DNA from 4 places in the Staphylococcus sp. FW104-15G4D genome. Region 2 is predicted to be linked to each of the others. Evidence: predicted binding sites of a transcription regulator. Region 2 holds the regulator's gene; each other region holds the start of a gene.

Region 1 (7,681 bases), on a different contig from region 2:
TAATTCATTATAATTTCTCTAAATGCACATAAATCTTCGTATGCTGGGTGAGATGCTTCAATTGTTTCTTGAAACACATTAGGGTGAAAGGTTAACTTTTCTGGAAAGTTAATTTGTTGGCCCAAGTAACCTAAACTTTCTTGATATTGAGCTAATTTCTGAAGATTAATCACGGAAAATCCCTCCATAGAAGTTATCATTGTATATCTCTTGTCCTGATTTACCTGAGCCAACTGCTACACCACAACCTTCACAATTTGCACCAAAGTATTCTCCACCATAACCTTGACTACCTTGTGCTCTATAGGTATCTAAATATGTTTCTTTGTGCGAAGTTGGAACAACAAAACGATCTTCATATTTGGCAATTCCTAATAAACGATACATGTCATTTAATTGACTTTCTGTTAAATTCAATCGTTCAAGCTTAGACACATCGAATGGTTGTTGAGTCACTTTCGCTCTCATATAGCTTCGCATCATCGCCATTTTTTGTAACCCTAATTTTATTGGTGCTACATCACCAGCAGTTAATAAATTAGCTAAATATTCAATAGGTAATCGCATCTCTTCTATTGCTGGGAATATCATATCTGAGTTATTTCCAGCATTTTGCCCTTCAAAATAGCTCATAATTGGACTTAACGGTGGACAGTACCATACCATCGGCATCGTTCTAAATTCTGGATGTAATGGAAAAGCCATCTTATATTCCACTGCTAATTTATACACTGGAGAATTTTGAGCTGCAGTAATCCATTCATGACTGATACCTTCTCTTTCGGCTTCGGCAATCACCTCTTCATCAAATGGGTCTAAAAATAAGTCTAGTTGTTTTTCATATAAATCCTCTTCATTAGTTGCAGAAGCCGCTTCTTGCACTCGATCTGCATCATATAACATCACACCTAGGTATCTCATTCTACCTGTACATGTTTCAGAACACACTGTTGACATGCCCGCTTCGATTCTAGGAAAACAAAACGTACATTTTTCTGCTTTATTCGTTTTTCAATTAAAATATACTTTTTTATAAGGACATCCTGTCATACAATAACGCCAGCCTCGACAAGCGTCTTGGTCAACTAATACAATCCCATCTTCATCTCTTTTATACATTGCGCCTGAGGGACAAGAAGCAACACAACTTGGATTAAGACAATGTTCACACAAACGTGGTAAATACATCATAAACGTTTCATCAAATTGAAATTTGATATCTTCTTCAATTTGTTGAATGTTAGGATCTTTAGGACCTGTAACGTGGCCACCGGCTAAATCATCTTCCCAGTTAGGCCCCCACTCTAAGTCAAGCTTGTCACCAGAAATGAGAGAGTGTGCCTTAGCAACAGGAGAATGTTTCCCCTCCTTAGCAGTAGTTAAATGCTCGTAATTATATGTCCAAGGTTCATAATAATCTTTAATCAAAGGCATATCTGGATTGTAAAAGATTTTACCTAAAGCAATTTTTGACCATCTATTTCCAGATTTTAATTCAAGTTGACCTTTCTTATTTAACACCCAACCACCTTTATAATGGCTTTGATCCTCCCAACGCTTAGGATAGCCAACACCAGGCTTTGTTTCTACATTATTAAACCACATATATTCAGCACCAGGTCTGTTAGTCCAAGTGTTTTTGCATGTCACACTACATGTATGACAACCAATACATTTGTCTAAGTTCAGCACCATTGCTATCTGCGCTTTAATCTTCAAGCCAATTCACCTCTTTCATTTTTCTTACCGCAACATATACATCTCTTTGGTTTCCAATCGGACCATAGTAATTAAAGTGATAACTAATTTGAGCGTAACCTCCAACTAATTGTGTAGGCTTTAGGTGAATTCTAGTAGGTGCATTATGAGAGCCTCCACGAGTATCTGTAATTTCTGAACCAGGTGTTTCAATATGTTTATCTTGTGCATGATACATAAACATTGTTCCTTTAGGCATACGATGTGATGTTACAGCTCTCGCAGTTACAACACCATTTCGGTTGTACACTTCTAACCAATCATTGTCTTTAATGTCATGTTCTTCTGCATCTTCGTTTGATAGCCATACTACAGGCCCACCTCTAAATAGCGTTAGCATACGTTCATTGTCCTGATAAGTTGAATGAATATTCCATTTACCATGTGGGGTTAAATATCTAAGTACTAAAGCATCTTGCCCACCTTTAACCTTCTTATCTCGTGTTCCAAATACCATTGGTGGTAATGTTGGTTTATAAACGGGTAAGCTTTCTCCAAACTGTTGAAATATTTCATGATCGATATAATAGCTTTGTCTACCTGTTAATGTTCTAAATGGTACGAGTCTCTCAATATTAGTTGTGAAAGGAGAGTATCTTCGACCATTTTTATTTGAACCTGGAAATACCGCCGTTGGAATTACTTCTCGTGGTTGTGATGTTATATTCAAAAATGAAATCTTCTCTGAAGCACGAGCTTGAGAGATATCCTTCAATGGCATTCCAGTTTGATGTTCTAAATCTTCATAAGATAGTTGTGATAATTTCCCATTAGTCGCAGAGGAAATATTTAATATTGCATCTGCGACTTTACGTGCAGTGTCAATTCGAGGTCGATGATTTCTTACCGAATTTTTATCATTATCATTCCATGTACCGAGCATGCTTTTCAGTTCTTCATACTCATCTTTTACGCTGAAACTTACTCCATGAGCACCTACGTTGGCTTTTTCAAGTAAAGGACCAAGCGTGACAAATTTATCGTAAATTTTAGTGTAATCACGTTCTACAATGGCAAAGTTGGGCATTGTTTTTCCTGGAATACCTTCAATTTCACCTTTCGACCAATCTTTAACAATTCCAAATTCAGAACCTAATTCTTGTTTAGAATCATGACCTAGAGGTGTTGTTACAACATCTTTGAATGTTCCTGGTAAATAATCCTTTGCCATTTCTGAAATTGCTTTACTTAAAGTTTTATAAATATCCCAATCTGAGCGTGATTCCCATAAAGGATCTATCGCAGGATTAAAAGGATGTATAAATGGATGCATATCTGTTGAAGATAAATCGTGTTTTTCATACCAAGTTGCAGCTGGTAGAACGATATCGGAATATAAAGGCGTCGCAGTCATTCTAAAATCTAATGACACTAATAAGTCTAATTTACCAACAGTATCTTCTCTCCATTTAATTTCTGAAGGTTTATCATCTTCATTAGGTTCAGCCATTAAACCTGACCGTGTGCCTAATAAATGTTTCATGAAATATTCTTGTCCTTTAGCGGAACTGGATATTAAGTTTGATCTCCAAACAAATAGTGTTTTAGGATGGTTCTTTCTTAAATCTGGATCTTCAATTGCAAATTGAGTCTCTTTATTTTTTATTGAGTCAATTGCTTTTTTAAGAATAGCCTCATTAGAGTCGTTCCCTTCCTCTTTGGCTTCTTCTCCGAACAACAGACTATTTTTATTAAATTGAGGATATGAAGGTAGCCAACTTAATCGGGCAGCTGTCACATTGTAATCTGCTGGATGTTGATGTTTAATATTCTCAGCTAATGGTGATTTAAATTGATCAACATTTGATTCCTCATATTTCCATTGATCTGTTGCAAAATAGAACCAACTTGTACCATTTTGTAAACGTGGCGGTCCTTGCCAATCCTTAGCAAAGGCAACAGTATTCCATCCTTCAATAGGTCGACACTTTTCTTGACCTACATAATGTGCCCAACCGCCTCCATTGACTCCTTGACATCCACAAAGCATTACTAAATTTAAAATCGAACGGTAAATCGTATCTGAATTAAACCAGTGATTAATGCCTGCGCCCATAATAATCATAGACCGTCCATCTGTATCAATTGCATTTTGAGCGAATTCTTTAGCAACTTGAATGACTAATCCTCTATTGATACCAGTAATAGATTCTTGCCATGCTGGTGTATATTTGGATTTAACGTCATCATAGGATTGAGCTTCAAGTTCATGGTTAAAACGTTGAATACCATATTGACTCGCCATAAGGTCATAAACAGTTGATATATATACTTCTTGATCATTAGACAATCTAATCTTGCGAGATGGAATAGGTCTCTTAAACACGCCGTCACCCTTACTATCAAAGTATGGGAACTGGATAGTTTGTAATTCATAATCTTCTTCAACCATAGATAAAGCCGGATTAATTTTTGTTCCATCTTCATTCTCTAATTTTAAATTCCATTTCTTACCTTCTTCCCAACGCTGGCCCATCGTTCCATTTGGTACTACTAATTGTTGACTTTCACAATCAAAAATAACTGGCTTCCATTCACTATTCTCACTATCAATACCTAAATCACTTGCTCGTAAAAATCGACCTGCTTTATAACCATTTTCATCTTGATCTAACATAATCACGAACGGCATATCAGTATATTGCTTCGCATAATTGATAAACATATCGTTAGGTTCATTTTCATAAAATTCCTGTAAAATAACGTGCGTCATAGCTTGCGCTACTGCAGCATCTGTACCTGGATGAGGCGCAAACCAATTGTCAGCAAATTTCACGTTTTCTGCATAATCTGGTGCAACTGAAATGACTTTAGTCCCTTTATATCTTACTTCAGTCATAAAATGTGCGTCTGGTGTTCGTGTTAATGGTACATTGGATCCCCACATGATAATGTAAGCAGCGTTATACCAATCACTCGATTCAGGTACGTCTGTTTGTTCTCCCCATATTTGAGGTGAAGCAGGAGGTAAGTCAGCGTACCAGTCATAGAAGCTAAGCATTTCTCCGCCCAATAGATTAATAAATCTTGCTCCTGAGGCATAACTAATCATAGACATTGCAGGTATAGGAGTGAATCCTGCAATTCGGTCAGGACCATCTTTTTTAATCGTATATAAAATTTGTGCTGCAATAATATCTGTTACGTCTCTCCAGTTTGCTCTAACATGACCACCTTTTCCTCGAGCTTCTTTATATGCTTTAGCTTTATTTTCATCTTCTACTATAGAGGCCCATGCTGCGATTCGATTGCCGTTATTTTCCTCTAATGCTTGAGTCCATAAATCTAATAATTTCCCTCTAATGTATGGATATTTTACTCTTAGAGGACTGTACTCATACCATGAAAATGAAGCGCCTCTTGGACATCCACGAGGTTCAAATTCCGGCATATCAGGTCCGCAACTTGGGTAGTCAGTTTGTTGATTTTCCCAAGTAATCACTCCGTTTTTAACAAATACTTTCCACGAGCATGAACCAGTACAATTGACGCCGTGAGTCGTTCTAACTACCTTATCATGGCTCCATCTTTCACGATACATTTTCTCCCATTCTCTACTCTTTTGCTCTAAAACTGACCAATTTCCATTAAACTTTTCAGTAGGCTTAAAGAAATTTAATCCAAATTTTCCCATTAATGACATCCTTCCACTTTGAATGCTTTTATCATTTCGCATTTATATCGTAGTATTCGTGTTCACAATGATTGTACATTTTTTCACAAAGTTTTAATATTAGGGAAATACCTAATTGAATAGTTTTAATCCCTAAAAAAGGGACGACAATATTGAATTCGAGTGAATCCAATTTGTCGCCCCACGCTTCCGAGGAGTATCAAAATTAATTCTATTTATACTTGAATATAACTAATATCGTGTTGGTCCATTATATTTTTGTATAATACTTGTTGAGTATGATGGTAACTATTATCAAAATTAAGTAAACAATTCTTCCCTTCTTCATACAATGCTTCAGCTTTTAACATAGCAGTTTCTTTATCTCCATTAATCACGTACAAAATATGATTGATATCTTCCATGGTGCTATCCAATACCATTTTATCTATTTCATTCACCAATGGACCTAATATACAAATTCCCGGTTGTCCCTCTGAATTATCTTCATTTAATAGTTGTTCAATCGTACTTAGATTCCCGGTAATCACTTTTTGATTATAGCAAGTAGCATTAAAAACGATAGCTATTGGATAATCTTCACTAGTATAATTTTTAATTTGTTCGATGATTGCACCTAGTCGTTTAATTCCCATGTAAATGGCCAAAGTTCCACCATTCATTAAATTTCTTATATCAATATCTTTATTAGTAGACTCTTTAAAATGTCCAGTTGAAAAAGTTACACTCGGCGCTATTCCTCTCATAGTTAATCCTATATTGAGAGAGGCCACTGCAGCACTTGCTGATGTCACGCCTGGTATAATTTCATGTTCAATGCCATATGATTTTAAAGTATTAATTTCTTCAGTAACCCTGCCAAATATAGCAGGATCTCCACCTTTTAAGCGTACAACACATTGGTATTTTTCAGCCATTTGAACTATTTTTTGATTGATATCCTCTTGTTGAATGTGTTTGCAGTAAGGTTTTTTCCCTACATCAATCAGTTCAGTTTGAAAACTTGAATACTGTAGAATAAGAGGATTGACTAAACGATCATAGAGAATGACATCTGCATTTCTAATGATACGTTCTGCTTTTTTAGTTAATAAATTAGGGTTACCAGGTCCTGCCCCAATTAAATATACCTTTCCCATTGATTTTAAAGACATATATAAACCTCATTATCGATAACCTCAACAGTATAGGTTTGGACACAACCTGAATCTGGCTCTTGTACTTTTCCAGATAACAAATCTATTTTTTGGTCATGTAAAGGACAGTAAACATAATTTCCACTTACAGTCCCTTCAGACAATGGACCTTTTTTATGCGGACAGATATTACTTACAGCGTAAACATCTCCCTTTTCAGTAAGAAATATTCCAATTTCTTTATTATCTACAATGACTTTTTTACCTATAAGTGGTGTTAACGCATCTAATGTTGTAACTTTCACCTTTTCCATTGCTTTCATCTCTTACACCTTCTCAACTTCAAAGATTTTTTGTGCATTTTTATTTTCTACAATGGCTTGCCATGGTTCATTTTCTATAGCTTTTTTCGCTTCCATAATTCTATTAAATAATTCTTCTTGTCTTTCTTTATCTAATAAAACTTCTTTCACATTTTCAAAACCTAATCGACGAATCCACGGTGCAGTTCTCTCGGCATAAATACCAGTTTCTCTATAATATTGCATTAAAGCACCGCATAATTGAATGACTTCATCTTCAGTTTCTACTGTTGTTAGTAATTGTCCGACTGTAACATCAGTACCTCCATTGCCACCAATATATATTTGGTATCCATTTTCAACTGAGATGACACCGAAGTCTTTCACACCAGATTCTACACAACTTCTAGGGCAACCGGAGACGCCCATTTTAAACTTATGAGGTGTATCAATATATTCGAAAGTTTTTTCGAGACGAATACCTAGACGAGTTGTGTATTGTGTACCAAAACGGCAAAATTCTTTTCCGACACAACTTTTTACAGAACGCGTTTTTTTACCATAAGCGGAAGCTGAACGCATCCCTAAATCCTTCCATACATTAGGTAATTCTTCTTTGTTTAAGCCATATAATCCAATACGTTGTGATCCTGTTACTTTTACGAGTGGCACATTGTATTTCTTAGCAACTTCTCCAAGTTTAATAAGCTGGTCTGGATCTGTTACGCCCCCTCTCATTTGAGGTATGACAGAAAATGTACCATCATTTTGTATATTGGCATGATAACGCTCATTTGCAAATCGAGAGTCTTGTTCATCTTGATGCTCAAATGGATATACCATATTTAGAT
Region 2 (7,681 bases):
GGATAAATCTCATTTTTTCAGCAATTGAACCTGATAAAATAGAAACTGCTATAGTACAGAACATCATTTGGAATAACATGAAGAGTGCGAGAGGGACATGAGGGCTAATAGTTTTAGAAATAGCAAAGCCTACATGGTTTAGACCTAGAAATTTTAAGCCACCTAACCAATCATTACCTTGATCAAAACTAATAGAAAAACCAATAATCATCCACGCAAAGGTAACGATAACTATTGCAGCCATACTTTGCATTACTGTATTTAATGCATTCTTAGATTGGACTAGACCTCCATAAAATAAACTTAATCCTGGAGTCATTAACCAAACTAATAATGTACATAGAAATAAGAAAATTGTATCATCCATATTCATTCTTACCACTTCCTTTAGCAACATCATAAAGAGTGTTTAGTAGAAGTGCAAAAATCGGTAAGATAAAATTACACTAATTGTAAGATTAAGTGACATCATAACTTGAGTATTTGAATATATTAAAATAAAAAAGCCAGTGACATCGTATGATATCACTAGCTTACGTCTAAATTAAATTTAAGGTTTTTGAATAGTTATCGTCCAAGAAGCATCATCTAATTGTTCATAATTAGTGACTGGATATCCATTTTCAGCTGCCCAGTTTGGTAAGGCTTCTGTTGCCTGCGTACAATCAAAGTCTATTTTTAATTCATCGCCTTGCTCTAACTCTTCCATTTTCTTTTGCGCTTCAATAAGTGGAAATGGACACACCATTCCAACAGTACCTAATTCATGTACCAATTTCTTATCCTCCTTACCTTATGTTGTCTGAGTTTGTTGACTCACTTGTTTACGTTTAGATTTTTCATTAGATGATTGTTGAAACTTTTTCATTGGTTTAATAAAAATAAAATAACTCATGAACCATACACCAACTATCATTGATGCTAAACCTAACCATCCTTGCCAGCTCATTGTTGCGGTTTCTACTAACCCATTACCAATTGAACATCCACCAGCTACTGAAGCACCAAATCCCATCAATATGCCACCAATAGCACTGTTACGAATCGTCTTCTTATCTGGAAGTCTCCATTTAAATTCTTTAGACCCTCTAGCAGCAATATATGAACCAATAAAGATACCGAGCACTAATAAAACGCCCCAATCGATGAACTTAGTGTCACCGGATATTAGAAAGTTAATCAAATTAGCAGATGGAGTCGTAATCCCAAGTCCATAAGGTCGACCAGTTGATTCACTCATGGGCCATGCTAGTAAAGCAATAAGTCCTACGGCAATACCAGCTATAAATGGATGGTATTTTCTTTCAAATAAATAGTGTCTAATACCTGTATATTTTTGTTTTAACTTAGGCACCATCACTTTCGGTTTACGTATAGTTTTCACAACCATTGTAATTGTAATAATTGCTAAAATTAAAACAAGTACCCAATTAGGAAGCCCTGTTGAATGACTTACACTCGCATTCACGTTCGTAGGCTTATTAATCATATTCATAACAGGAAGGAGTACTCCTGTTTTAGTAATTGCAGAAGTTATAGCATATAAAATTAATGCCACCCAACTTCCAATTAAACCTTCGCCAGCACGATACCACGTACCTGTGGCACAGCCACCAGCTAATACAATACCAACGCCAAATATAAATGATCCTATAATCGTCCCTAATACTGGAAATGTATGTGTAGGCACTTCAATAATACCTAAGCTTGTTAATATGAGTAATCCCAAACTCTGAACTGTTATAGCTACGAGCAATGCATAAAACATTTTATTACTTTTTTGGACATACATGTCTCTGAAACCGCCCGCTAGACAGAATCTTGTTCGTTGCATTACGAACCCTAATAATACTCCGACAATAAGTCCACTAATTATCATCCATGTCATTTAATCACCTATTTCCGATATAAATACTAAGGTATTATATTAGAAAAAATGAAAAATTGCAAGTTCAATATTTTTTGAAACCTAATGTATTTTCAATTCTTTACTCAATGATTTTAAATCCTCTTTTGAAAAATGACTAAATTTATACCACTCATGATTGTTATAGTAAACAAATAATTTACTTCCCAGCAGTCCTTTCGAGCACTTATATCTCACAACTTTATTAATATCTAACTCTATATCAAATGGAGTATATTCTTTGCCATAAGCTTTGAATTGTAAAGTATTCTCATTGATTACTAATTTTCCAGGAACCCTTATCATTTGAGGGATATGTGCTTTAAATGTACAGTTTGCTTCAAATTTCATTATGGCTTGTGCCCCCTTTATTTTATTACGTATACTATATCATTTTTACATAATAAAGTAGCATCCTAAATTAGGATGCTAAAAGTTATTAATTATTATTACTATAGTTCTTCATAAAGAACAATAGTGATTGTAGTTCAATACCCAAATCAATATGGTGAACTTGTACATCTTGTGGTGTTTTAACTCTGCTTGGCGTAAAGTTAAGTATACCTTTCACACCCGCTTCAACGAGTTGATCAGCAACCTGTTGTGCTACACTTTCAGGAGTCGTTAATATCACAACGTCAATTTCTTCTGCTGCTAATGTAGATTGAATTTCATTGATATTTTTAACAACGACTTTACCCACTTTCTCTCCAATTAGATCTTCTCTAATATCGAAAGCTTCAGTAATTGTCATCTCAGCGTGTATTGAAAAATTATAAGTAAGTAACGCGCGACCTAGATTACCAACACCTACTATCGCAATTTTAATTTCATCACTTTCACTTAGTTCAGACTTGAAAAATTCAAGCATACTATCGATGTTGTAACCATAGCCTTTTTTACCTAATTCACCAAAATATGAAAAATCACGACGAATCGTTGCCGAATCTATTTGTAAAGCTTCACTGATTGCTTTAGAATTCACACGGTCGATACCCTTAGATTTTAATGTACTCACAAATCTATAATATAAAGGTAAACGCTTTAATGTAGCACGAGGAATTTTAATATTTTCTGGCATCCAATATGTCCCCCTTAAAGTTTGAATGAATTATATTTATGTATTCAAACGTTTTATCGTGCAAGTTGTAAGGCGTTTAAATAAACAAATAATTGCCTTCAATGAATACTTAAATATTATACATTATTGATTTTTAAAAATAAATATCTCAGTTTCATGTAATGCGCGAATGCTGTAAAATAAAGATAATTGAGTCAATAAATAGCTTAATCGTCATACCTTATGAGGTAGATGTACCCTATTATTAAAAAATAATGCTTAACTATTTAAAATTCACATAAAATTAAAATTTTTTAAATCTTATTGATTACATATAGTCTATAACTATTTAATAGAATTAGAAAGGTGAGAATCGAATGATACTTTTACAACTTAATGACATCTCGAAATCGTTCGATGGTGAAGATATTTTTACTGATGTAGACTTTGAAGTTAAAACTGGTGAAAGAATTGGTGTCGTTGGTCGAAACGGTGCAGGTAAATCTACATTAATGAAAATCATAGCCGGCGTAGAAGGTTACGATAGTGGTCATATATCGAAAATAAAAAATTTAAAAATGGGTTACCTCACGCAACAAATGACACTTAACTCCACGGCTACTGTCTTCGAAGAGATGTCAAAACCATTTGAACATATAAAAAATATGGAAAACTTAATTAAAGAGGAAACAGATTGGTTGGCACAACATACAAATGAATATGAAACCAAAACTTATCAAGAGCATATGGAACGTTATGAATCATTAACAAACCGGTTTGAACAACTTGAAGGTTATCAGTATGAAAGTAAAATAAAAACAGTTCTTCACGGGCTTAATTTTACTGAAAGTGATTTTAACAAACCCATTAATGATTTTAGTGGTGGTCAAAAAACACGACTTTCTCTTGCTCAAATGTTATTAAATGAACCCGACTTACTATTGCTAGATGAGCCAACAAACCACTTAGATTTAGAGACTACTAAATGGTTAGAAGATTATTTAAAATATTTCAAAGGCGCCATTATCATAATTAGTCACGATAGATATTTCCTAGACAAAATAGTTACTCAAATTTATGATGTTGCCCTTGGAGACGTTAAACGTTATGTAGGTAATTATGAACAATTTATTGAGCAACGTGACCAATACTATGAAAAACGTATGCAAGAGTATGAAAAGCAACAAGAAGAAATTCAAAAATTAGAAACATTTGTTGATAAGAATATTACACGCGCTTCAACAAGTGGCATGGCTAAAAGTCGACGTAAAACGTTAGAAAAAATGGAACGTATAGATAAGCCAATGATTGACGCTAGAAGCGCAAATATCCAATTTGGCTTTGAAAGAAATACAGGCAATGATGTCATGCATATTCGTGACCTAAAAATTGGTTATGATTCACCTATCACTCAACCTATTAATATCGAAGTATTCAAGGGGGATCATATCGCAGTAATAGGACCAAATGGCGTAGGAAAAACGACACTTATCAAAACAATTGCCGATAAGCAAAACAAACTTGGTGGAGAAATTACTTTTGGAGCAAATCTTCAAATAGGCTACTATGACCAAAAACAAGCTGAATTCAAATCTAATAAAACAATTTTAGATTACGTTTGGGACCAGTACCCTACTATGAATGAAAAAGATGTACGTGCTGTACTAGGTCGTTTCTTATTTGTACAAGAAGATGTTAAAAAAATAATTAATGACCTATCTGGCGGTGAAAAAGCTCGTTTGCAATTAGCTTTATTAATGTTGCAAAAAGACAATGTGCTGATTTTAGACGAACCTACCAACCACTTAGATATCGATTCAAAAGAAATGTTAGAACAAGCGTTAAAACATTTTGAAGGTACAATAATATTTGTTTCTCATGATAGATATTTTATTAATCAGCTTGCAAATAAAGTATTTGATTTGAATCATGAAGGTGGACAGATATATCTCGGGGACTATCAATACTATATTGAGAAAACTGAAGAAACTGCTGCACTAAAAGCTCAAGAAGAATTGAAGAATTCTTCTTCAAAAACCAATAACAATAATGACACTTCTATTTCTTCTTCAGCATATTCAAGTCAAAAACAACAGAAAAGTCATCAACGTAAAATCGAACGTCAGATTGAACAATGTGAAACTAAGATTGAAGAATTTGAAACTCATATTTCTTATATTGAAACACAATTAACTCAGCCAGAAGTATTTAATGATCCAATGAAAGCTGCAGAATTAGCTGAGGAAAAAAATAATACCGAACAAAAATTAGAACAAGTAATGTTAGAATGGGAAGAATTACAAGAAAAATTATAAATATCCATTTATTATTGAGACACTTAAAGGTAGAATTTCTTACTTTTTAGTGTCTTTTAGTATGTTATTACACAAATTTTATTCACACGCTATATTGTTAATTTGATAGCTATCCACACACTTATCCTAGTTATCCACAAGTAAATTAACACTTTCGCTAAAAATTATTCGAGTTATACACGGTAATATCCACACTTTTCAACAGTGTTTATCCACAGTTTACACACATTTTGTTGATAAGTACGCACGTTCCCTATTGACATCTTATATTTAGTATGAAGATTTGAGTCTAAAATTTATTTATGAAATAATTTAACTATAACTATATTGAGGAGACATTTATGACTAATAATCAGACGTTTGGACTCATCGTTCTTATCTTTATTATTTTAATAGCGATTGTAAATATCACCGTTTCATTTATCGAAAGGAGAAAAACAATCGCTAAAATTAATACGCTTTGGGATAGGAAAGCTAAATTAGAGACATTTATAAGGCCTAATTCTAGGTTTGATGCTCAATATCAAGAGTATAAGGATAATTACACTGATCAACATCCTCTTATAGATGATAAAACTTGGTCAGATTTAAATATTGAAGCTCTATTTCATAAAATAAACTTTAATTTTACCGCTATTGGAGAAATGAAATTATATGCTACATTAAGAGGAATGTTCTCGATTGAAAATCGATCACTCATCAAGCGTTATAGCGAGGATAAATCTTTTCGTTTAAATGTATCTTACATACTTTCTAAAATAGGCAAAACTGTATACCCATTATTCCCAGATCAATTAACACCAATTCCTAAGAACAATCTCTTAATGTTTTGTCCTTTATTACCTTTAATTGCATTTTTATCTATATTTATTTCACCAGAAATAGGAGTCTTTTTATTTATTGGAAGCTTCTTCTTAAATATTGTGCTTTCTTTAAATTTAAAGAAAACTTATGAACAGGATTTAAAATCAATCTTTTATACTGCTAATGTAATCAAACAATGTAAGGCTTTGTCTAAGATAGAGGGAACACCTGACATAAATATTAATTTTAATCACTTTAAAAATTCTCGACGTTTTAGTGGATTGCTAGCTCAATTAGAATCCAATGATGTTGTAGGCAGTACGATAATGCTTGTCAAATTAATGTTTATGGTTGATTATGTTTTATTTCATCTAATACAACATAGTTATTTTAAATATCAAAATGAAGTCGAAGAATGTTACGACTATATTAGTACACTAGATAATCACTACTCTTTAGCTATGTATAGACGTACGTTAACTCATTATTGTATACCTCATGCTGATCAATACATGGAGGGTATGCATTTTCAAAGTTTAATTCATCCACTAATAGATGAAGAAGTGGCCGTTCCTAATGATTTAAACTTGGATACCAACCTTCTACTTACAGGTTCGAACGCTTCTGGTAAATCGACTTTCATGAAGGCTGTAGCACTGAATGTTATTATGGCTCAATCCCTTAATATTGCTACTGCTGAATCATTTAACTACCAACCAGGTTACGTTTTTACTTCAATGGCTAACGCAGATGATGTACTCTCAGGGGACAGCTATTTTATGGCTGAATTAAAGTCAATTAGACGACTTTTTAATATTCATACACAAGCTAAAATTTACTGTTTCATAGATGAGATTTTTAAAGGAACTAATACAACAGAACGTATTGCTGCCTCTGAATCAGTACTCAGCTATTTAAATGAACTGCCAAATTATCAAGTTGTTGCAGCTACGCATGATATTGAATTGTCCACCCTATTAGAAAAGGATTACCATAATTATCATTTTAATGAGTCTATTCAAAACAATGAAATTTATTTTGACTATAAAATCAAATCAGGCAAAGCAAATACGCGCAATGCGATTGAATTGCTTAGAATTACTCATTTTCCAGATGATATTTATCACCGCGCTAAAACACAAGTAGATGAATAAGTTGACTTTTACAGTAATAACTATTTAAATATTTATACAATAATAAAAGCACTATATAACGAAATATTAACAGTTAAGTTCATACGTTATATAGTGCTCTTTTGTTTATTTACTCATCGTAAAATCTTCTATGTCTATATTATTTTCACCGTTTAAAGCTAAATCACCTCGTAATCCAGCCTGATAAAGATAATGACCCGCAGCTCCAATCATTGCAGCATTATCTGTACATAAGGATGGACTTGGGATCGTTAAAGTAATGCCTTCATTATCACAAGCTTCTTTGAGTGATGTTCTTAATCCTTTATTGCTTGCTACACCACCTGCCACAATAAGTCGTTTAACGTCATAAGATTTACAAGCATGAATAGCTTTATAAGATAATACTTCAACAACGCTGTTTTGAAAACTTGTAGCAACATTTTCTTCTACAATTTCTTCA
Region 3 (7,681 bases), on a different contig from region 2:
TCTTAGTTATTGGTATTATGTATTTTATTATTACACTAATATTAATGACTCAAGTTTATGGTTTCTTCGCAATTGTGTTTATTATACCGTTCATCGTTCACATCGGATACATTGTTTATAAAGATGAATTAAATAAAAATAATCGTAAAAGTCATTATATGTGGATTATCGTGACATATGGTATTAGTTATTTAATTACACAAATTTCTTTATACGGACGTATAGATGCGAATGAAATTGAATCTATAGATATTTTAAGTGTGAACACATTCTTCATTATTATGTGGTTATTAGGACAGATGTCTATATGGAATTTCTTATTCTTAAGACGATCATTACCATTAACTAAAGAAGAGTTAGGCGAGGAAGAACCTGAACTTTCTAGAACAAATAAAGGAAACGTATCTAATCAAACTAAAGTTCACTTAAAACAACTACAAGATAAGACAACAGAATATGCACGTAAGACTAGAAGAAGTGTAGATTTAGATAAAATAAGAGCTAAAAGAGATAAATTTAAGGAAAAAGTTAAAAATATTGTAGATATTCAAGAAGATGATATTCCTAATTGGATGAGAAAGCCAAAATGGATTAAACCAATGTATGTTGAGTTGTTCTGTGGAGCTGTTATTTTATTCTTTACATTTCTTGAATTTAATAACCGCAACGCCCTATTCTTATCAGGAGAATGGGAACTTTCTCAAACGCAATATGTAGTAGAGTGGGTCACACTCATATTATTACTATTCATAATCATCATCTTTATTGCTACAACTTTAACTTATTATTTAAGAAATAAATTTTATTACTTACAGCTCTTCATGGGTAGTATTTTATTCTTTAAATTCTTAACTGAATTTATCAATATTATGATTCACGGTCTATTGTTATCAATTTTCATCACACCAATTTTACTGTTAATGTTAATTGCAATGATTGTTGCTTATTCATTACAGTTAAGAGAGAAACCATAATTGATTACTAAAAGTCATTGTTATTGTTTATTCAATAACAGTGGCTTTTTTACATATAATTAAAGACTGATATTTGTTAAAATGATTTTGAAATTGTGCTTACGTATTAATTTTTGAAAAAAGAGAATAGAAAGTGAGGTAAAAGTAAAAAATGAAAATAGCAACATTGAATAGAGGTAAAGAAACTAAATATCTTAATCAATATCCTTTAATTGATGAGGAAGATATTTACCAACATGACCACCTTAAAGAAGGGGATTTAGTTAAAATTGTGACTGATCAACAACAGTATATCGCAACTGGCTATGTTGGCCGTCAACATAAAGGATTAGGTTGGGTATTAAGTTATGATGAAAATGAGGACATTAACACTCAATTCTTCGTAAAATTATTTGAAAGTGCATTAGAGGAAAGAGAATATTATTTCAACATTGATGGTACAAATGCTTTTAGACTTTTTAATGCTGAGGGTGACGGCGTAGGAGGCCTCACAATTGATAATTATGATAGTCATTTATTAATTCAATGGTATTCCAAAGGCATTTATAAATTTAGATATCTTATCATAGAAGCAATTAAAACAGTATTTGGTTATACGTCTTTATATGAAAAAATGAGATTTAAGGATACAACATACACAGGTGGATTTGTTGATGGTGAAGCCCCTGAGTTTCCAATTACTATTGAAGAAAATTTCACATTTTATAATGTAGATTTAGAAGATGGTTTAATGACTGGTATCTTTTTAGATCAAAAGGAAGTACGTAAAAAATTAAGAGACCAATTTTCTGAAGATAGAGATGTATTAAATTTATTTAGTTATACAGGAGCGTTTTCAGTTATAGCAGCTCAGAATGCACGTTCAACTACAAGTGTTGACTTAGCAAATCGTTCAAGAGGCTTAACGGAAGAAAACTTTGGTTTAAATGGTATTGATCCTAAATCTCAATACATTTATGTGATGGATACGTTTGACTATTATAATTACGCGGCACGTCATGGTCTTCAGTATGAAACGGTAGTCATTGATCCGCCAAGTTTTGCACGCAATAAGAAAAAGACATTCTCAGTTCAGAAAGACTATGGTTCACTCGTTAAAGGCGCCTTAAGTGTATTAGCTCCAGAGGGTTCACTGCTATTATGTACAAATTCAAGTGCATTTTCTTTAAAAGCGTTCAAAAATGTGATTAAAAAGACATTAGATGAAGAGGGGGTAGAGTTTGAAATAAGAGAGGTCATGGGACTTCCTAAAGATTTCAAGACTCATCCACATTACAAACCTTCAAAATATTTAAAAGCTGTATTTATAGATATTAAGCATTAAATTTTTAAATATTGGGTATAAGATTTTATTGAAACAATACTAAGAAAGGATGTATGAATTTGGGTATTAGAAGTAAATTCACAAATGATATCACTAATAAAGTGGGCAATGAACTTTTAAATATAGAAGAAATTAAAGAAAAAAATAATTTACCTAAGACTAAAGAAGAATTAGCGCGTCGCCGAGAACAGGCGTTAACGTTAGTTAAAAAGAAATCAATACTTTCATCAGGCGCAAGTATTGTACCTATCCCAGGATTAGACTTCGGTGTAGATATTAAATTAATGAGAGACATTATTGAGGATGTTAACAAAATTTATGGTTTAGATCATAAAGAAGTGAATTCGTTAGGGGATGATGTAAGAGAGAGAGTGATGTCTGCTGCAGCGATTCAAGGGAGTCAATTTGTAGGAAGAAAAGTTTCAGAAGCACTCTTAAAAGTTGTTATTAAAGATGTAGCGAAACGAGCAGCTGCTAAACAAACAAAATGGTTCCCAGTAATCGGTCAAGCTGTTTCAGCTTCAATTAGTTACTACTTTATGAATAAACTTGGTAAAGATCACGTTGAAAAATGTGAAAAAGTTATCAATAACCTATAGTAAGTGATATAATTTCTAATGTAACGTAAATAATGATATTGAAACCGGTTTTAAACGAATTGAATTTAACAATCGGTTTTGGTAAAGTTATTGTATAAAATATATGTTAGATTGTAATAATATTGAAGATTCTAACTATACGAAGGAGAATATAACTATGGAACAAAAATCATATGTAATTATCGACGAAACAGGGATTCACGCTCGCCCTGCTACAATGCTAGTTCAAACTGCATCAAAATTTGATTCAGATATTCAATTAGAATATAACGGTAAAAAAGTTAACTTAAAATCAATCATGGGTGTTATGAGTTTAGGTGTAGGTAAAGATGCTGAAATCACTATTTATGCTGACGGTAGCGATGAAACTGATGCTATTGAATCTATCAGTGATGTCTTATCAAAAGAAGGATTAACTAAATAATTATGTCTAACTTAATTAAAGGGATTGCTGCCTCTGATGGTGTAGCAATCGCAAAAGCTTACTTATTAGTAGAGCCAGATTTATCTTTTGACAGTAACGAACAGGTCACTGATGTAGAAGGCGAAGTTAATAAATTCAATAAAGCTATCGAAGCATCTAAAGTTGAATTAACTAAGATTAGAAATAATGCAGAAGTTCAATTAGGCGCTGATAAAGCAGCTATTTTTGATGCTCATTTATTAGTTCTAGATGATCCAGAATTAATTCAACCTATCCAAGATAAAATTAGAAATGATAAAGTTAATGCGGCTACAGCATTAAACGATGTGACAACTCAATTTGTTACTATTTTCGAATCTATGGATAATGAATACATGAAAGAACGTGCAGCAGATATTAGAGACGTTTCTAAACGTGTTTTAGCGCACATTCTAGGTGTAGAATTACCAAACCCAAGTATGATTGATGAAAGCGTTGTTATAATTGGTAACGATTTAACACCTTCAGATACTGCACAATTAAACAAGGAATTCGTCCAAGGCTTTGTAACTAACATCGGTGGTAGAACGAGCCACTCTGCAATAATGAGTCGTTCACTTGAAATTGCAGCAGTTGTAGGTACGCAAACTATTACTCAGCAAGTTAAACAAGGTGATATGATTGTTGTAGATGGAATTACAGGTGATGTAATTATCGATCCAACTGAAGACGAATTAATCGCTTATCAAAACAAACGTGAACGTTTCTTTGAAGATAAGAAGGAACTACAAAAATTACGTGACGCGGATACGGTAACTGTTGATGGTGTGCATGCTGAATTAGCAGCGAATATTGGTACGCCAAATGATTTACCAGGAGTTATTGAAAACGGTGCTCAAGGTATAGGTTTATACCGTACAGAATTCCTTTATATGGGAAGAGACCAAATGCCAACTGAGGAAGAACAATTTGAAGCCTACAAACAAGTACTAGAAACAATGGATGGTAAACGTGTTGTTGTACGTACTTTAGATATCGGTGGAGATAAAGAGCTTCCTTACTTAAATTTACCTGAAGAAATGAATCCATTCTTAGGTTATAGAGCAATTCGTTTATGTTTAGCTCAACAAGATATTTTTAGACCGCAATTACGTGCATTATTACGTGTATCTGCTTACGGTAAATTAAATATCATGTTCCCAATGGTTGCTACTATCAAAGAATTCCGTGATGCTAAAGCGATTCTTTTAGAAGAAAAGAAAAACCTTGAAAATGAAGGTTATGACATTTCTGACGATATCGAATTAGGTATCATGGTTGAAATTCCAGCAACTGCTGCATTAGCAGATGTCTTTGCGAAGGAAGTAGACTTCTTTAGTATCGGTACTAATGACTTAATTCAATACACACTAGCTGCTGATCGTATGTCAGAACGTGTATCTTATTTATATCAACCATATAATCCTTCTATTTTACGTCTTGTTAAGCAAGTAATAGAGGCTTCTCATAAAGAAGGTAAATGGACTGGTATGTGTGGTGAAATGGCCGGAGATGAAACAGCTATTCCATTATTACTAGGTTTAGGATTAGATGAGTTCTCAATGAGTGCAACTTCTATTCTTAAAGCTAGAAGACAAATTAATGGTTTAAGTAAAAATGAAATGGCTGAATTAGCTAATCGCGCTATTGAATGTGCTACACAAGAAGAAGTTATGGAATTAGTTAACAATAAAGCAAAATAATATAGCTTAATAATACAGCATGAGAGAGTGAATGCAACATTGCATTTACTCTCTTTTTAATCTGTAATTGAAATAAGCTGGCCTCAATTATTAAAAAATCACTCAACATCCTAGAAAAGATAATGTTGAGTGATTTTTATGACTAATTTTTACTATTTAAATTCAATGTAGAATTTATTTTGTCCATGTCTACACTATACATTGGTTCATTATTTAATAAAATAAAAGGCGTTGCAAATGCATCATAATCAATCATTTCATTACGATATTGATTATTTTTAATATTCTTTTCAATAAAATCAACGCCTTGCTCTGATAAATAATTTTTCACGAAAGTGCATGGTGGACAATCATCTTGGGTATAAATGACAATGTTCGAAGTCATATAGGTCGTCCTTTCATTAGTATTTCTCAAAATACTATATAGAAAAATGTTGAGAATTTCAAACATGTGAACATTATGTGTCTTGTCAAAAAATGTACATATAAATTTAAAGCAATTTAATTTTGTTCAAAGTCATGAGGTTTTATAATTTTAGACACTTGTGACTCCAATTATTAATAAAAATAGATAAAAAAGGTGATTTATATATGGATTCAGTTGAAATTAGCCGATTTCTCACTGGTATGACATTAGCAGTGCATATTATATTTGCCACAATCGGCGTAGGTATGCCTTTAATGTTTGCGATTGCAGAATTTATCGGTATTAGAAAGAATGATGCAAACTACATTGCATTAGCGAAAAGATGGTCAAAAGGGTACACAATTACAGTAGCCGTTGGAGTCGTGACAGGTACTATTATAGGCTTACAACTTTCGCTTGTGTGGCCAACATTTATGAAAATGGGTGGGCATGTTATTGCTTTACCTTTATTTATGGAAACTTTCGCTTTCTTCTTTGAAGCAATCTTCTTAAGTATTTATCTGTATACTTGGGATAGATTTAAAAATAAATGGACGCATTTTATTATTTCATTACCTGTAATTATTGGTGGTTCATTCTCGGCGTTTTTTATTACATCAGTTAACTCATTTATGAATACACCAGCAGGTTTTGAAATGAAAAATGGACGCATGGTTAATGTACAACCATTAGAGGCAATGTTTAACTCCTCATTTATTGTCAGAGCATTCCATGTAGTAGCTACTGCTGGCATGACGATGGCATTTATATTGGCTGCAATAGCGGCGTTTAAATTATTACGTAATAAACACTCTGAAGATAAAACTTATCATAAAAAAGCATTGAAAATGACAATGATAGTTGGTTTCTTATCAACGATATTATCGATGGTAGCTGGAGATCTTTCCGCTAAATTCTTGCACAAAGTGCAACCAGAAAAACTAGCTGCTTATGAGTGGCATTATGATACTCAATCACATGCTAACTTAGTATTCTTTGGTGTGCTCAATGAGAAGACACATGAAGTAACTGGTGCTATTGAGATTCCGGGATTACTTAGTTTCTTAGCAGATGACAGTTTCAAAACAAAAGTTAAAGGATTAACTGATTTTCCTAAAAATGATTTACCACCTATGATTGTTCATTATTTCTTTGATTTGATGGTTTCTATGGGTGTGTTCTGTTTCATTATTTCAGGACTATATATGTTAATTTTATTCTTCAAGAAATTACGTAAATTTAAAGTTAATAAAGCTATGCTATATGCAATACTTTTAACTGGCCCAGCCTCATTACTTGCAATAGAATTTGGTTGGTTCTTAACTGAAATGGGTCGTCAACCTTGGATCATTAGAGGTTATATGCGTGTGTCTCAGGCTGCTACACAAGCAGGTGGTATCACGTTAGTTACGATTCTCTTCGGTATATTGTATCTCGTGCTTATGGTAACAGCAGCTTATGTACTTATTCGTATGTATCGAAATAAACCTGCTTATCAAGATGTAGACAAAGTGATTGAAGAAAGAGGTGGAGCAAAATGATTTACGCATATATTGGGATAACAGTATTATGGATATTTTTATTTTGTTACATCATCGTAGCATCAATTGACTTTGGTGCTGGATTTTTCGCTTTACATTCTAGAATTACTGGTGAAGAGAAGAAGATCAATCACTTAATTCATCGTTATCTTAATCCAGTGTGGGAAGTTACAAATGTTTTCTTCGTCTTTTTCTTCGTTGGATTTATTGGGTTCTTCCCTGATTCTGCAAAGTATTTGGGAACCGTTTTATTAGTTCCAGGTTCAATAGCATTAATTCTTATCTCCATTAGAAGTAGTTTTTATGCTTTTGAAAATTACGGACAAGATACGAAGTTACCATGGATAGTTCTCTACGGTTTTACAGGATTACTTATTCCAGCATCATTAGCTACTGCACTAACTATCTCGGAAGGTGGATATATCAGAGAACATGGGTCTCATATAGATTTGAACTGGGTACAATTACTATTAAGTCCATTTGCCTGGTCTGTGGTATTCTTGGCTATCATTTCGGTTCTATATATTTCTTCAGGTTTCTTAACATTTTATGCTAGTAAAGCGAAAGATAAACCTGCATACCACTTAACAAGACAATGGCATATTTTCTGGGGCCCGCCTATGATTGTTATTTCATTGTTTGTATTTTTATCTTTAAGAATACAAAATGCAGATCATTTCAATAATGCTGTA
Region 4 (7,681 bases), on a different contig from region 2:
TAAAATTTCGCCATCATGTGTTTTACCAAATTCAACTTTAAAATCGACAAGTCTTAGCTCCATTTCTTCCATAAGTTGAACCAATACTTTATTAATTTCTTTTGCCATATGTTTTAACTTGTCTATTTCATCATCTTTAGCAATATGAAGTAGTTTTACATGATCATCAGTAATTAAAGGATCGTTAAGGTCATCATTCTTATAGAAAAATTCGACTAATGGTTCTTCAAACACGTGCCCTTTTTCAAATCCTAATCGCTTAGTAATAGAACCAGTGGCGATGTTTCTCACTACGACTTCTAATGGGATAATATCAACTTGTTGTACTATTTGTTCTGTCTCTGAAAGTTGCTTAATGAAATGGTTATTGATGTCGTTACGAGTTAAATAATCAAATATAATTGATGTGATTTGATTATTTAACTTTCCTTTGCCGGCCATTGTGTCTTTTTTGGCTCCGTTGCCTGCGGTTACTTCATCTTTGTATTCTACTCGCAATTGATATTCTGTATCAGTAGTATAAACGCGTTTTGCTTTTCCTTCATATAATAATGACACTTATTTATCTCTCCCTTCGAACTTCATTAACATGTATTGTTCAGTTTGATTCACATCATCAGTAAGTAATGTCATATGCCCCATTTTTCTATCTGGTTTGCGTTGTGATTTACCATAGATATGAACGTGCCATTCAGGATGATTTGCAAATTCATTTTCAAGTAAATCTAAGTCGCGTCCGAGTAAATTCATCATTACTGCTGGTTTCAAGACTTCAATTTGTTGTGGGAGTCTCTGTCCTGTTACTGCTAAAATATGGGTATCAAATTGAGAAAAGTCACATGCTTCTATTGAATAGTGTCCAGAATTATGAGGGCGTGGTGCTATCTCATTAACGTAAAGATTATTTTCTTTATCTATAAAAAATTCAACAGTAAATGTACCTACAAAATGAATTGCATTGGTTATCTTATCCACTTCTTTACGCGCTTCATTTTCTTTATTGGATCTAGCAGGTACGACTGTTTTAAATAAGATTTGATTTCTATGTTCATTTTCTTGTAATGGAAAATAAGTTGTTTGTTGCTCATTTCCGATAGTTACTGTAAGAGAAACTTCCTTATCAATATCAAGGTATTGTTCCGCTACACACTCTTGATTAGAAATTAAATCAATCGCTTCATCTAAATTTGACTCATTTTCAACTAGGATTTGTCCTTTCCCATCATATCCACCAAAGCGAGTTTTAACGATGAATGGATACCCTAGTTCCTTAGAAGCTTGATATAAATCTTGTTTATTTTTTATTTGTAGAAAAGGAACGATTTGTGTTCCAGCATCTTTTAGTGTTTGCTTTTCAGTAAGACGATCTTGAAGTAACTGAATTGCTTGATAGCCTTGAGGTATATTGTAGTTTTCTGTAAGTTGTTTAAGTTGTTGTGAAGAAATATTTTCAAATTCATAAGTGATGACGTCTGAACTTTCACCTAGTTCTTTTAATGCTTGTTCGTCGTCATAATTAGCATGAATAAATTGATGTGCAACATAGCGACATGGACTGTCTTCGTTTGGATCAAGGACAATAACCTTAAAGCCCATTTTTTGTGCGGACTGTGCCATCATTTTCCCTAATTGTCCTCCACCAATAATTCCGATTGTTGAACCGAATTTCAGTTTATTGAAGCTCATTTTGCATTGCCTCCACTTTATTCACTAATGTTTTTTCATAATTTTCCAAATTCTTATGAACTGTGTTATCAGTCATACCAATCATTCTAGCTGCTAATATTCCAGCATTTTTTGCACCTGATTTACCTATAGCCGTAGTTGCTACCGGTATTCCACCAGGCATTTGTACTATAGATAATAAAGAATCTAACCCTTTTAAACTTTTTGACTCTATTGGCACACCTATGACAGGTAAAGTAGTCATTGACGCTACCATACCAGGTAAATGTGCTGCTCCACCGGCTCCAGCAATAATAATGTCATAGCCGTTTTGCTTTGCTTGACTAGCGAATTCAAACATAAGTTGTGGCGTACGATGAGCAGAAACCACTTTTTTATCGTACGGAATATCAAATTCATCTAACATCAAGCAACTCTCTTTCATAATCTCCCAGTCTGAAGAACTACCCATAATGACTGCTACTCTCACGTTTTACACCCTTTCAAAAGTTTGGATTGTGATAAGAATTAGTTGTATATTACAGATATAGCATAACAATCATAGGATAGTTTTTCAATCAAAAATCGAACTTTAATTATATTTTTAAATTTAATTTACGTCTTTTGACTATCAATTACTTTATAATTAATGTTAAAGTTAAGATATTAAAGAAATTAAAGGAGGAGTTTTAAGTGGTTGCTAAAGTATTAGATGGAAAACAAATAGCTAAGGAATATCGTCAAGGATTACAAGAACAAGTTGAATCTTTAAAAGAACGTGGTTTCACTCCAAAATTATCAGTTATTCTAGTTGGTAATGATGGCGCAAGTCAAAGTTATGTAAAATCTAAAAAGAAAGCTGCTGAAAAAATAGGAATGATTTCCGAAATTGTACATTTAGATGAATCAACATCAGAAGAAGACGTTCTAAAAGAGTTAGACAGACTTAACAACGATGATTCTGTGAGTGGAATTCTTGTTCAAGTTCCTCTACCGGAACAAGTGAGTGAACAAAAAGTTTTAGAATCTATTAATCCTGATAAAGACGTAGATGGTTTCCATCCTTCAAATATTGGTAAACTCTATATTGATGAGCAAACTTTTGTACCTTGTACACCATTAGGAATTATGGAAATTTTAAAACATGCGGATATTAATCTAGAAGGTAAACATGCTGTTGTAATAGGCAGAAGTCATATTGTTGGTCAACCTGTTTCAAAACTATTACTACAAAAGAATGCAACTGTAACTATTTTACATTCACGATCAAAAGATATGAGTAAACACTTAAAAGATGCAGACGTTATCGTCAGTGCAGTAGGTAAACCTGGCCTTGTAACTAAAGACGTGGTTAAAGAAGGTGCAGTAATTATTGATGTTGGTAATACACCTGATGAAAATGGCAAATTAAAAGGCGATGTAGAATATGAAGAAGTGAAAGAAATCGCCGGAGCAATTACACCTGTTCCAGGTGGTGTAGGACCATTAACAATTACTATGGTACTAAATAATACACTTATAGCAGAAAAAATGCGCAGAGGAATTGAATAAATCTCTACGCTCTATAACTTTCCATTCTTTAAATAAAAAAATTAACCATCTCAGTAATCATTTAAATACTGAGATGGTTTCTTCATTATATTATACAGTTACACTTAATTTAGGAATGAATGTTTCGTAATGAATTTTATTTGTATCTACATTCATTTCTTTTAATGCTTTTATAATTGATTGTAAGAAGTGAGTACCTCCACAAATATAAATTTCTGTTTCTTCATTAATATAGTCTTTAAGTTTTTCTTCATCTAGATAGCCTTCTGAGTTTTTATCATGTAGGTGATAATCAACAGATTCTTTAGTAGTTGCAATTTCATTAATTAATGATTCAAACGGTGCATCGTTAACATCATTAGTAACCTGAATAAATTGAGCTTTAGACCCATTTGTAACTGCTTCATTAAACATTGGTACTAAAGGGGTAACTCCTATACCAGATCCTAAGAATAATTGTTCGTTATTCAAGTTTTCTACTTTAAATGGACCTACTGGTGCAGATAAATTAATTGAATCACCTTCTACTAACTCATCATGTAATATAGTAGATACCTCTCCTTCATGCTCAGTTGTCACATCTCGTTTAACTGCAAATGTTAAATGTTGTTTGTCACCTTTTACTATTGAATAATGACGTTTTGCACGATACGGCATCTTTTCGCTACTTACATCTACGGTAATGTATTGACCTGGAACAAATTGACTTAAATCATGTTTATCTGAAACAACTGTGAAAGACTTAATATCTGAAGAAATATGTTTAATTTCTTCTATTTTAAATGGTTGGAAACCGTCCCAAGCCATTTGACTATAAATATCCTTTTCAACTGAAATAAATACATCAGCGATATCTTGATAGGCTTTCTTCCATGTTTTAATAATTTCATGATCATCATCTAATCCCACTACTTCTTTTATAGCTGCAATCAGATTTTCACCAACAATATCATATCCAGCAGGTGGTACTTGTAATGCACAGTGTTTATAAGCGATTTCTTTAACTACTGGCATAATATTTTCCAAATGCTCAATGTTAACTGCCGCAGCTAAAACACTTTGTGCAAGTGCAGTTGATTGAAGACCCTTTTGTTGGTTCGTTTGATTAAACATATTTTTTAATTCAGGATGTTGTTTAAACATTCTTTTATAGAAATGTGATGTAATTATTTCACCTTTATCCTGTAATACAGGAACAGTTTCTTTAATGATACTTTTTTCTTTTTCCGTTAACATTATTTCCACTCCCACATAAGGTCTCAAAAGGCCTATTAATTTATTGCAAGTTAATTCTATTCCTATTTTTCTAAAAAATAAATAAAATGCTAAAACCTTCACAAAACTTTCAATTTACATAATCTTTAATGAAATTTACTTAAAATATATTTAATTTTTATTAAAACTGGGGTATATTAAGACCATAGTATGATGTATAAATCTTAAATATAAAGTATATTAGATTTAAATCATAGATGACTATCAGACGGAGGTTAAGTTATGAATAAATTACTACAGTCATTATCAGCGCTTGGTGTTTCAGCTACCTTAGTAACGCCTAATTTGAATGCAGAAGCGACTACTAATACCGAACCTCAACTACGCGGGGTCAATGATATTGTAATTGAAAAAGGCCAAGATTATAATTTATTAAATGGTATAAGCGCATATGATAAAGAAGATGGTGACTTAACTCATAAAATCAAAGTCGACGGTCAGGTAGATACATCTAAAGTTGGAAAATATGAAGTTAAATATATAGTAACTGACTCTGATGGAGCAGAAAAAACATCTACGAGATATATTGAAGTAAAATAGAATCTTTCCTATTTAAAGTTGAGAATTTTCTCAACTTTTTTATTTGCAAAATCCCCCTCAACCCTTCAATTGATAACACTTCTCAATACATAAGTTGTATTACATGCAATTTTGTTAAATTTGTCTAATTTCACAAAATGTACACATAATTTTAACAAATCTTAAAATCCCCGTCATACCTTATATCAATGCTTATTCTTTACATATAACAACAAATTTTTTTTTACAGGTACTTGTAAATATTGTGTAATAAACTAAAATTAGTGGTAAGCCCTACATTTGTAGTATTAGGAGGTCAAAAAAAGTGTCAAAATTTAAGTCTTTGCTTCTATTATTTGGCACACTAATTTTACTTAGTGGCTGTTCAAATATAGAAGTTTTTAATGCAAAAGGGCCAGTAGCAAGTAGTCAGAAGTTCTTGATCATCTACTCAATCATCTTCATGCTTGTTATTGTTGTCGTTGTGCTTGCCATGTTTGCATTCTTTATTTATAAGTACAGTTATAATAAGAATGAAGTATCAGGCAAGATGCACCACAATTCTTTAATAGAAACAATTTGGTTTGTGGTACCTATCCTAATCGTTATTGCTTTAGCTGTACCAACAGTTAAAACATTATATGATTATGAGAAACCACCTCAAAAAGACAAAGACCCACTTGTGGTTTACGCAGTAAGCGCTGGTTACAAATGGTTCTTTGCTTACCCAGATCAACACATCGAGACTGTTAATACATTAACAATTCCTAAAGATCGTCCAGTCGTATTCAAGCTTCAAGCTATGGATACTATGACAAGTTTCTGGATTCCACAATTAGGTGGTCAGAAATATGCTATGACTGGTATGACAATGAATTGGACTTTAACAGCAGATCAATTAGGTACCTTCAGAGGTCGTAACTCTAACTTCAATGGTGACGGATTTGCTCGTCAAACATTTAAAGTTCACTCTGTAAGCCAAAATGATTTCGATAAATGGGTTAAAGAAGCTAAAGGTAAGAAAACATTAAATCAAGATACATTTGATAAACAACTCTTACCAAGCACACCTAATAAAGAATTAACATTCAATGGTACTCATATGGCGTTTGTTGACCCAGCAGCTGATCCAGAATATATCTTCTACGCTTATAAACGTTATAATTTCGTTCAGAAAGATCCTAACTTCACTGAAGAAAAAGATCTTTATAAAGATGTAAAAGATAAACCTGTTAAACCAGCTCGTAAGGTCAAAGTGACAAACGCGAACTATGAACGTCATGGTATGAAACCTATTATTCTCGGCAACAATGAAAAATATGACAATGAGTTCAAAAAAGAAGAGGACCATAACTCTAAAGAAATGGAAAAAATTTCTAAAGGAGCAAAAGACGAAAATGCGTCTAAACTTCAAAAAAAAGAACATGATGATCATGGAGGTGGACATTAATGAATTTTCCATGGGATGAATTACTCGTTAAAGGTAACTGGATGATTATCATGGCGCAAATTGCTGCCCCATTCTTAGTTATCGGACTTATCGCAGTAATTAGCTATTTTAAATTATGGAAATATCTATACAAAGAATGGTTCACATCCGTAGACCATAAAAAAATCGGTGTAATGTATTTAATCTGTGCCGTATTAATGTTCGTACGTGGTGGTATTGACGCGTTATTAATTCGTACTCAATTAACTATTCCAGATAATAAATTCTTGGAAGCAAACCACTATGATGAAATTTTCAGTACGCACGGTGTAATCATGATTATTTTCATGGCGATGCCTTTCATCTTTGGTTTATGGAATATCGTCGTTCCATTACAAATCGGTGCACGTGATGTTGCCTTCCCTGTAATGAACAACGTTAGTTTCTGGCTATTCTTTGCTGGTATGATTTTATTCAACCTATCATTTATCGTAGGTGGATCTCCAGCTGCAGGTTGGACTAACTATGCACCACTTGCTGGTGAATTTAGTCCTGGACCAGGAGTCAACTACTATTTAGTTGCAATACAAATTTCTGGTCTTGGTACATTAATGACTGGTATTAACTTCTTTGTAACAATACTTAGATGTAAAACTCCTACAATGAAGTTCATGCAAATGCCAATGTTTACTGTAACAACATTTATTACTACGCTTATCGTCATTTTAGCTTTCCCTGTTTTAACAGTTGCGTTAGCATTAATGACTACAGATAGAGTGTTCGGTACACACTTCTTCACAGTAGCAGATGGCGGTATGCCGATGTTATGGGCAAACTTCTTCTGGGTATGGGGGCACCCTGAGGTATACATCGTTATCTTGCCAGCATTCGGTATTTATTCAGAAATTATCCCAACTTTCGCACGTAAACGCCTATTCGGTCACCAAAGCATGGTTTGGGCGACTGCAGGTATCGCGTTCTTAAGTTTCTTAGTTTGGGTTCACCATTTCTTCACTATGGGTAATGGTGCGTTAATCAACTCATTCTTCTCAATTTCAACAATGTTAATCGGTGTGCCTACCGGAGTTAAATTATTTAACTGGTTACTAACATTGTATAAAGGTAGAATTACATTCGAGTCACCTATGTTATTCTCACTAGCATTCATCCCTAACTTCCTATTAGGTGGGGTTACAGGTGTAATGTTAGCGATGGCATCTGCTGACTATCAATATCACAACA

The links. The regulator Rex, encoded in region 2, represses fermentation and respiration genes when NADH is low (regulators of the CRP and FNR family bind a similar motif). The targets are predictions, from matches to a motif close to TTGTGAAATATTTCACAA.
Region 1: the regulator Rex is predicted to act here: its motif matches at 5,464-5,481, upstream of AC3WQX_RS07465 (nitrate reductase subunit alpha).
Region 3: the regulator Rex is predicted to act here: its motif matches at 5,510-5,527, upstream of AC3WQX_RS02680 (cytochrome ubiquinol oxidase subunit I).
Region 4: the regulator Rex is predicted to act here: its motif matches at 5,150-5,167, upstream of qoxA (cytochrome aa3 quinol oxidase subunit II).

What each region holds. Positions count from the first base shown of each region.
Region 1 covers NZ_JBYTCH010000002.1:210,693-218,373, forward strand. Annotated here, with positions in the region: gene narJ (nitrate reductase molybdenum cofactor assembly chaperone) at 1-173, opposite strand, end outside; partial or broken gene narH (nitrate reductase subunit beta) at 166-1,719, opposite strand; gene AC3WQX_RS07465 (nitrate reductase subunit alpha) at 1,709-5,392, opposite strand; gene cobA (uroporphyrinogen-III C-methyltransferase) at 5,608-6,546, opposite strand; gene nirD (nitrite reductase small subunit NirD) at 6,537-6,851, opposite strand; partial or broken gene nirB (nitrite reductase large subunit NirB) at 6,855-7,681, opposite strand, start outside.
Region 2 covers NZ_JBYTCH010000004.1:14,289-21,969, reverse strand. Annotated here, with positions in the region: gene AC3WQX_RS10475 (ammonium transporter) at 1-373, opposite strand, end outside; gene AC3WQX_RS10470 (sulfurtransferase TusA family protein) at 551-775, opposite strand; gene AC3WQX_RS10465 (YeeE/YedE family protein) at 794-1,888, opposite strand; gene AC3WQX_RS10460 (hypothetical protein) at 1,970-2,257, opposite strand; gene AC3WQX_RS10455 (redox-sensing transcriptional repressor Rex) at 2,346-2,987, opposite strand; gene AC3WQX_RS10450 (ABC-F family ATP-binding cassette domain-containing protein) at 3,344-5,281, shown strand; gene AC3WQX_RS10445 (MutS-related protein) at 5,623-7,239, shown strand; gene tsaD (tRNA (adenosine(37)-N6)-threonylcarbamoyltransferase complex transferase subunit TsaD) at 7,345-7,681, opposite strand, start outside.
Region 3 covers NZ_JBYTCH010000001.1:512,330-520,010, forward strand. Annotated here, with positions in the region: gene auxA (lipoteichoic acid stability factor AuxA) at 1-974, shown strand, start outside; gene AC3WQX_RS02655 (class I SAM-dependent rRNA methyltransferase) at 1,126-2,298, shown strand; gene AC3WQX_RS02660 (hypothetical protein) at 2,358-2,897, shown strand; gene AC3WQX_RS02665 (phosphocarrier protein HPr) at 3,055-3,321, shown strand; gene ptsP (phosphoenolpyruvate--protein phosphotransferase) at 3,324-5,042, shown strand; gene AC3WQX_RS02675 (glutaredoxin family protein) at 5,185-5,427, opposite strand; gene AC3WQX_RS02680 (cytochrome ubiquinol oxidase subunit I) at 5,634-6,989, shown strand; gene AC3WQX_RS02685 (cytochrome d ubiquinol oxidase subunit II) at 6,986-7,681, shown strand, end outside.
Region 4 covers NZ_JBYTCH010000001.1:491,738-499,418, reverse strand. Annotated here, with positions in the region: gene purC (phosphoribosylaminoimidazolesuccinocarboxamide synthase) at 1-558, opposite strand, end outside; gene purK (5-(carboxyamino)imidazole ribonucleotide synthase) at 559-1,686, opposite strand; gene purE (5-(carboxyamino)imidazole ribonucleotide mutase) at 1,673-2,155, opposite strand; gene folD (bifunctional methylenetetrahydrofolate dehydrogenase/methenyltetrahydrofolate cyclohydrolase FolD) at 2,359-3,216, shown strand; gene AC3WQX_RS02565 (globin domain-containing protein) at 3,307-4,452, opposite strand; gene AC3WQX_RS02560 (DUF5011 domain-containing protein) at 4,714-5,031, shown strand; gene qoxA (cytochrome aa3 quinol oxidase subunit II) at 5,336-6,460, shown strand; gene qoxB (cytochrome aa3 quinol oxidase subunit I) at 6,460-7,681, shown strand, end outside.